2 regions of the Micromonospora sp. NPDC049201 genome follow, and region 1 is predicted to be linked to the other one. Evidence: riboswitches for the same ligand, from Rfam matches in the RefSeq annotation. Region 1 holds a riboswitch; the other holds the start of a gene.

Region 1 (4,204 bases):
GCAGGTACGTCATCGCCACCGCGCCGAGCGAGCCGACGAACGCGGCGAGCGGGACGGTGACCGGCAGACCGGTGAGCGCCCCGCCGGCCCCGGCGCCGAGCACGATCGCCGCGGTGACCGCGAGCCCGGCCCCGGCGGCCACGCCGAGCAGGTACGGGTCGGCCAGCGGGTTGCGGAAGACACCCTGGTAGCAGCCGCCGGCCAGGGCGAGCAGCGCGCCGACGAGCAGACCGAGCACGACCCGGGGCAGGCGCAGCTCGGTGACGATGGCGACCTCCTGCTCGGTGAGGCCGCTGTCCAGGTGCACGCCGGGCAGCAGGTTGAGCAGTTCCGCCGCGACGCTGCCGGGCGGCAGGCTGACCGGGCCGAACGAGACGCCGGCCACCAGCGCGACGAGCACCGCCACCAGGCCGGCGAGCAGCCAGCGTGTGCGCAGCCCGGCCGGCCGGGCCGGAGCGTCGGTGTGTGCCGCGCCCCGGCGGGGGTGCGGCAGCCGGCCGGCCGGCCGGGACGCGTCGGGCGTCCCGGCCGGCACGGGGTCCGCCGGTCGTACGGCCACGGTCAGGCCGGAACCTTGGCGGTGGCGTCGACGATCGCCTTCAGCAGCTCGACGACGCGCGGGCCCCAGCGCGAGGCGATGTCGTCGTCAAGCGCCACGACCTGGTTGTTCTTGACCGCGGTGAGGCCGGCCCACCCGCTGCGTGCCTTGACCGTGTCGGCGCTCTGCTGGCAGCACTTGGTGTCGGCCAGGAAGACGAAGTCGGGGTTCGCCTTGACGATGACCTCCTGGGAGAGCTGCGGGTAGCCGCCGCTCTTGCCGCCGGCGTCGGCCGGGTCGGCGATGTTCTCCAGCCCGGCGAGCGCGTAGATGGTGCCGATGAACGTCTTGCTGGTCGCGGTGTACAGCTCCGGACCCAGCTCGTGGTAGTAGGTCAGTTTCTCGGCGCGCTTGGGCAGGTCCTTGGTGAGCGCGGTGATGTCGTCCTTCATCTTCCGCACCACGGCGTCCGCCTCGGCCGGGTGGCCGGTGAGCTTGCCCAGGTCGGTGAGCTGCCGGTACGTGTCGTCGAGCGTGGTCGCGGCCGGGGTGAGCAGGACCGGGATCTTCAGCGCGACGAGCTGGCTGGCGATCTTGTTGGTGTCATTGGTGATCACCACCAGGTCGGGGCTCTTCGCGGCGATCGCCTCGGCGTTCGGCTGGTAGCCGGAGAGGTCGGTCTTCGGCGCGTCCGCCGGGTAGTTCGACTGGTCGTCGACGGCGGTGACCTGCTTGCCGGCGCCGATGGCGAAGAGCATCTCGGTCGAGGTCGGCGAGAGCGAGACGATCTTCTCGGGGCGCTTCTCCAGCGTCAGGTTGCCCACGCTGGCGGGGAACGAGCCGCCGGACGCGCCGGGGGCGGGGGCGTCGGTCGAGGTCTTCTCGGCGCAGCCGCCGAGCAGCAGCACGCCGGCCGCGAGCGCGGTGGCGAAGAGCCGAGGGGTAGGTCGGGTCACAGGTCCTCCTGTCGGTCGAGGAGCGTGGTGCTTCGCCGACAGGCTGGAAGGGCCCCGTCCGCGAGGCGCCCTTCCTCGAAGGCGCGTGTCGCGACCGGGCCGCAGGCGACCTGGCTCGTCCCACGTCCGTCGGCGCCGGCGGGAGGCCGACGCCGACCGTACGGGGCATCACAGTTGCGGGACAGCGCCGGTTTCGCACCGGCTTCGCTGTGGCACGGTCGGTGCCACCGTAGCGCACGACCAGCGAAGATCACCCGGACGGGCGGGGTGGGCGGGGACCCCGGTGGGGGTGGAGCCGGGGTCCCCGCCGCCGGGTGAGGTCAGCAGTACTGGCTCTGCTTGCCGATCGCCCGGTACGGGCAGTCGGCGTACTCGGAGAGCGTCAGCACGGCGTCCCGGTTGCGCGAGGTCTGCGCCGGGATCACCTCGTCGGGCGGGTAGAAGCCGCCGCCGGAGGCCGAGCCGGGGTACATCTCGAACGTGTACGCCCAGATCTTGTGGGTGCCCCACATCCAGTCGATGCTGGTGCCGTCCGCGATGTAGAGGTCGCTGGACTGCTCCGGGGTGTAGCCGTTGCTGGCCGCCATCTGCTGGCCGATGGTGGCGAACGTGTTGTACTGGTCGGCGTTCATCCCGGTGGCGGTGTTGCTGTACGTGTAGCCGTACGGCCAGAGCACCAGCTGGGAATAGGTGTGGAAGTCGATGTTCGCCTTGATCTGCTGCACCCCGCCGACGACCCGGCTGTTGACGAAGTTGCGCAACGCGGCGGTCTCCGGGGCGGAGAAGGCGGACGGGCCGCGGTAGGTGTCCGACGACTTCGTGCTCGACGAGCCGCCGCAGCAGCCCCACTGGTAGCTCCAGTTGCGGTTCAGGTCGGTGCCGACGTACGTGGAGCCGCTGTTGGGCTGCCGGTTCTTCCGCCAGGAGCGGTAGGAGCCGGTGGCGATGTCGTACTCGCTGCCGTCCGGGTTGACGGTGGGCACGATCCAGATCTCCCGGGAGTTCACGATGTTGGTGATCCGGGAGTCGGTGCCGTAGTTGTCGGTGAACAGGTTGAGCAGGTAGATCGCCATCTCGACGGTCAGGTGCTCGCGGGCGTGCTGCTGGGCGTTGAACAGGATCTCCGGTTCACCCTCGTCGGTGCCGACGTTGTCGGAGATCTTCACGGCCATCAGGTCCCGGCCCTGGTAGGACGTGCCGATGCTGAGCTTGCGGGCGATGCTCGGGTGGTCGGCGACCACCTGGTTCACCACCGCGGTCAACTCGGCGTAGTCGTGGTAGTTCGAGTCGGCGGGCGGGAACGCGTACGCGGTCGCGCCGCCGGCCGGCGCCGGGGCGACGTCCTTCTCCAGCCGGAAGCCGAGCCGGGTGATCGCCTTCGCCTCGGTGGTGGTGGCCGTGACGTGCAGCACGCCGTGTTCGGAGTAGTCGATGGCGGCGCCGGTGCGGGCGACCGCGGTGCGGTCGGCGACGGTGCGTGGGCCGAGCACCCGGTAGGCGACGGCGGCCGACTCGCCGGCCCGGTCCGGGTCGGGGCGGGCGGCGGCCGGCCCGGCGGCGGCGGTGACCAGGATCAGGCCGACGGCGGCGACGAACGCGAGCCGGCGGCGCAGCGGGGACGTGCGGAGGGCCATGGACAACCTCCTCGGGGTACGGGGAGATCCCGTTGTCCGCACACTCCACCAGCAGTCACATGGTCATATCAACATCCGTCGTTGTCACGTACCATCCCGACCTGATCCTCACGTCGGCAATGATTTTCCATGGCTGAACATCTGGCGAAACTTCCCGCCAAGGACGACAGTGAACGGCAACGATGCCGTTTCCCCGTGGAGCTGCCATGTTCGGAAGACCCCTGCGCGCGGTCGCCCTCGCCGGCCTGACCGCGCTCACCCTGCTCGGCACCACCGCACCCGCCCAGGCCAACGGCCCCCGGCCGGGCGTCACCCACGACGAACAGATCACCTTCCAGGAGTTCTCCCGCTACCCCGACTGGCGTACCGGCACGCACCAGGGCACCCGCGCCGTGCCCGGCCGCCAGCCGGCGCTCACCATCGCCCGGCCCGCCGGCACCACCGAGTTCACCGACGAACACACCGGCGCCACCCGCACCTGGGAGTACGCCACCTGGACCTCACCCGAGCGGCGGATCGGGTTCGACGCCACCGAGCTTGTCGCGTCCTGGAACGCCAGCACCCCCGCCGGCACCTGGATCCAGGTCGAGCTGCACGGCACCTACAACACCGGGGCCCAGACCCCGTGGTACGTGATGGGCCGCTGGGCCTCCGGCGACCAGGACATCAAGCGGGCCACGCTGGACGGTCAGGGTGACCCCTGGTCGAGCATCTGGACCGACACGTTCGCCGTCGACGACGCCTCGGCCGGGGTGCTGCTGCGCTCGTACCAGCTCCGGCTGACGCTCTACCGCGCGCCCGGACAGGCCGCCGCGCCGCAGGTCCGGATGGTCGGCGCGATGGCCTCGAACGTGCCGGACCGGTTCACCGTCACGCCGAGCCGGGGTGGCATCGCCTGGGGCACCGAGCTGGCCGTGCCCCGCTACTCGCAGAACGTCCACATCGGCGAGTACCCGGAGTACGACGGCGGCGGCGAGGCGTGGTGCTCCCCCACCTCCACCGAGATGGTGGTCGAGTACTGGGGACGCAAGCCCTCGGCCGAGGACACCGCCTGGGTCGACCCCGCCTACGCCGAC
Region 2 (4,204 bases), on a different contig from region 1:
GGCGGACGTGACGCTGCCCAGCGGCGCCCGACTGGCGGCGGGCGACATCGTGGTCCCCTCGCACGACGCCGCCAACCGCGACCCGGCGGTGTTCCCGGACCCGGAACGGATGGACTTCGACCGCGCGCCCACGCCGCACCTGTCCTTCGGGCACGGCGCGCACTACTGCATCGGGGCCCACCTGGGCGCGCTGGAGGTCCGCACCGCGCTCGCCCTGCTGCTGCGGGAACTGCCCGGCCTGCGCCTCGCGGTGCCGCCGGACGAGGTGCCGTGGAAGCCGGGGCACGCCATCCTCGGCCCGATCGGGCTGCCGGTCACCTGGTAGGCGCGGCACCCGGCCGTCGACCAGGGCATGCGCTTGCATCTATACACCCGGTATATATACTGAGTGAATAAAGCTGCCGAGGAGGATCACCGATGACCGAGACATCCGTCCCCGAACACGGCATGACCCGCCGCACCCTGGTCCGGGCAGCGTTGGCGGTGGGAGCCGGCGCGTCGGTCGGCGTCGCCGGCCGCGCGCCGGCGGCCACGGCCCAACCGGGCCCGACCCGGCTCACCCTGCCCACACCCACCGGACCCCACCCGGTCGGCACCGTTGCGCTGCACCTGGTCGACCGGTCGCAACCGGAGCCCCTCGCCGGGCCGGGACGGTATCGGGAGCTGATGGTCAACGTCTGGTATCCGGCCCGGGACGTGTGGCGGCACCCCCGCGCCGAGTGGATGACCGCCGCGTCGCTACGTGCGCTGCTGGGGTCCACCGGGTTCGACCCCGACGCGGTGCTGGCGCCGCTGACCGCCGGTCACGAGGGCGCGCCGGTGCGACGCGCCGCCCGTCGACTGCCGGTGGTGGTCTACTCGCACGGCGCGGGCAGCCACCGATCGGACACCACCATCGTGGTCCAGGAACTCGCCAGCCACGGATACGCGGTGGTCACGGTGGACCACACGTACGACGGGCCCAGCGAGTTCCCGGACGGCCGGGTGACCGTCCGGGAGGACGACTACGACGCGACGCCCTGGACCTACACCCGCGACGTGCGGTTCGTGCTGGACCAGATCGCCGTCCTCGCCGCCGGCGGCAACCCGGACGTCGACCGTCGGCCGCTCCCGACCGGGCTGTGCACGGCGCTGGACCCGCACCGGATCGGCATGTTCGGCTGGTCGAAGGGGGGCACCGCGACCGCGCTCACCATGGGCACCGACCAGCGGGTACGCGCCGGGCTGAGCCTAGACGGCCCGATGCTGTCCCAGCCGCGGCCCACCGGCCTGGACCGGCCGTTCATGCTGATGACGGCGGAGTACACCCGCGTCGCGGAGCCCGCCGTCGCCGAGTTCTGGTCGCACCTGCACGGCTGGCGGCTCAACGTCCAGGCCGCCGGCGCGCTCCACCAGTCGTACGGCGACAACCAGTGGCTGGTGCCGCAACTGGCCCGGGTGATCGGGATGAGCGACGCGGAGCTGACCGGCTGGATCGGCACCCTCGACCCCGCCCGCGCGGTACGCATCCAACAGGCGTACCCGTTGGCCTTCTTCGACCTGCACCTGCGGCACCGGGGTCACCTGCTGCGCGGCCCGAGCCGCTCCTTCCCCGAGGTGTCCTTCGTGGCCTGAGCCGATCGGTGGGCGGCTGTGTTAGGCGGGGCCCCCTCCTCTACCGGAGGCGTTAACAAGGGGCCCCGCCTTCACCCCCAGAGGTGAGATGCAGGCGACACGCCCGACGCGACATCTGGTGTTGCCTACCGGGCATAACCGCCATATATGGTGTCCCCGCAGCTGGTTCGGCGGCGTCTGGAAGGCGCGGCCGAGGCAAGAGGGAACCCGGTGGAAGTCCGGGACTGCCCCGCAGCGGTGAGTGGGAACGACCGCCGTCATCAGCACTGGGCCACCGGCCTGGGAAGCGACGGCCAGTAGGCGACCTCGTGTCACGCCCGCGAGTCCGAAGACCTGCCAGCGCGCCGTGCGCCGCCGCGCGCGGCGGTCGACGGTCGCGCGGGACGACCGACGCCAGCAGCCGGGCCGGTCCTGCGTGCCGTGCCCGTTGGCGTTCTCCCGCCGGCCGAGACCATCGGTGACAGCGAGGGAGAGGTCATGACGGTCGTGCGGGAGAGTAGGCGGTCCGGTGCCACCGGGCCGGAGCAGCGCCGGCTGGCGATGCGGGTCCGCAAGCGGGACGGCGACACCGAGCCGGTCGACGTCAACCGGATCGTCCGGGCGGTCGAGCGCTGGGGCGCCGACCTGGACGAGGTCGATCCGCTGCGGGTCGCCACCCGGACCATCAGCGGGCTCTACGACGGGGCGAGCACCGCGGAGCTGGACCGGTTGTCGATCCAGACCGCGGCGGAGCTGATCGGCGAGGAGCCGCAGTACTCCCGGTTGGCGGCCCGGCTGCTGGCCGCGTACGTGGACGAGGAGGTCCGTGGGCAGCAGGTGACGCGCTTCAGCGAGTCGATCGGGTACGCGCACGGGCTGGGGCTGGTCGGTGACGACACCGCCGCGTTCGTGGCCCGCCACGCCGACGAGCTGGACGACGCCGTGGACCCGGCCGGTGACCTGCGGTTCGAGTACTTCGGACTGCGTACGGTGGCGGACCGTTACCTGTTGCGGCACCCGGAGTCGCGGCTGGTGGTGGAGACGCCGCAGTACTGGCTGCTGCGGGTGGCCTGCGGGCTGTCGCACACCCCGGCCGAGGCGGTCGGTCTCTACCGGCTGATGTCCAGCCTGGCCTACCTGCCCAGCTCCCCCACGCTGTTCAACTCGGGCACCCGGCACACCCAGATGTCGTCGTGCTTCCTGGTGGACTCGCCCCGCGACGAGTTGGACTCCATCTACGAGCGCTACCACCAGGTCGCTAAGCTGTCGAAGTTCTCCGGCGGCATCGGCATCTCCTGGTCCCGGGTGCGCGGCCGGGGCGCGCTGATCCGGGGCACGAACGGGCGGTCGAACGGCATCGTGCCGTTCCTCAAGACGCTCGACGCCGGGGTGGCGGCGGTGAACCAGGGCGGCCGGCGCAAGGGCGCGGCCTGCGTCTACCTGGAGCCGTGGCACCCGGACGTGGAGGAGTTCCTGGAGCTGCGGGACAACACCGGCGAGGAGTCCCGGCGGACCCACAACCTCAACCTGGCCAACTGGATCCCGGACGAGTTCATGCGCCGGGTCGAGGCGGACGAGGACTGGTCGCTGATCGACCCGTCCGACGCGCCGGAACTGCCCGACCTGTACGGCGAGGCGTTCGACGCCGCGTACCGGGCGGCCGAGAAGAAGGCGGTCCGTACGGTCCGGGCCCGTGACCTGTACGGGCGGATGATGCGCACGCTCGCGCAGACCGGCAACGGGTGGATGACGTTCAAGGACGCCGCGAACCGGCTGTCCAACCAGACCGGCGAGCCGGGCAACGTCATCCACCTGTCCAACCTGTGCACCGAGATCCTGGAGGTCAACGACGACGCCGAGACCGCGGTGTGCAACCTCGGTTCGGTGAACCTCGGCGCGCACGTCACCGCCGACGGGGTCGACTGGGAGAAGCTGCGGGCCACCGTGCGCACCGCGGTGGTGTTCCTGGACCGGGTGATCGACATCAACTACTACCCGGCCGCGCAGGCGGCGGCGTCGAATCCGCGCTGGCGGCCGGTCGGGCTCGGGCTGATGGGCCTCCAGGACGCGTTGTTCACGCTGCGCCTGCCGTTCGACTCACCGGCGGCGCGGGAGCTGTCCACCCGGGTGCAGGAGGAGATCCTGCTGACCGCGCTGGAGACCTCCGCCGGGCTGGCCGAACGGTTCGGGCCGCATCCGGCGTACCCACGGACCCGGGCCGCGAAGGGCGACCTGCATCCGGACCTGTGGGGCGCGACGCCGACCCAGGTCGACAGGTGGGCGGCGGTGCGGGCCCGGATCGCCGCGTACGGGCTGCGCAACTCGCTGCTGGTGGCCATCGCGCCGACGGCCACCATCGCCTCGATCGCCGGCTGCTACGAGTGCGTCGAGCCGCAGGTGTCGAACCTGTTCAAGCGGGAGACCATGTCCGGCGAGTTCCTCCAGGTCAACACGTACCTGGTGCGGGAGCTGAAGGCGCGTGGGCTGTGGACGGCGCAGGTCCGCGACCGGATCAAGCGGGCCGAGGGCTCGGTGCAGGGCGTCACCGAGCTGCCCGCCGAGGTGCGGGAGCTGTTCCGGACCGCGTGGGAGCTGCCGCAGCGGGCGCTGA

What was found. Region 1 has a riboswitch for cobalamin ahead of ACZ6O5_RS19880 (ABC transporter substrate-binding protein). Riboswitches for the same ligand answer to the same signal wherever they lie in the genome.
Region 2: it holds a riboswitch for cobalamin, as region 1 does, so the genes downstream of both, ACZ6O5_RS01790 (ribonucleoside-diphosphate reductase subunit alpha) here and ACZ6O5_RS19880 (ABC transporter substrate-binding protein) in region 1, are expected to answer to the same signal.

The regions. Positions count from the first base shown of each region.
Region 1 is NZ_JBVJHM010000008.1:346,642-350,845, reverse strand. Features, by position in the region: gene ACZ6O5_RS19885 (FecCD family ABC transporter permease) at 1-493, opposite strand, end outside; gene ACZ6O5_RS19880 (ABC transporter substrate-binding protein) at 562-1,494, opposite strand; cobalamin riboswitch at 1,578-1,747, opposite strand; partial or broken gene ACZ6O5_RS19875 (M14 family metallopeptidase) at 1,818-3,128, opposite strand; gene ACZ6O5_RS19870 (C39 family peptidase) at 3,335-4,204, shown strand, end outside.
Region 2 is NZ_JBVJHM010000001.1:461,520-465,723, reverse strand. Features, by position in the region: gene ACZ6O5_RS01800 (cytochrome P450) at 1-325, shown strand, start outside; gene ACZ6O5_RS01795 (alpha/beta hydrolase family protein) at 418-1,614, shown strand; cobalamin riboswitch at 1,761-1,969, shown strand; gene ACZ6O5_RS01790 (ribonucleoside-diphosphate reductase subunit alpha) at 2,092-4,204, shown strand, end outside.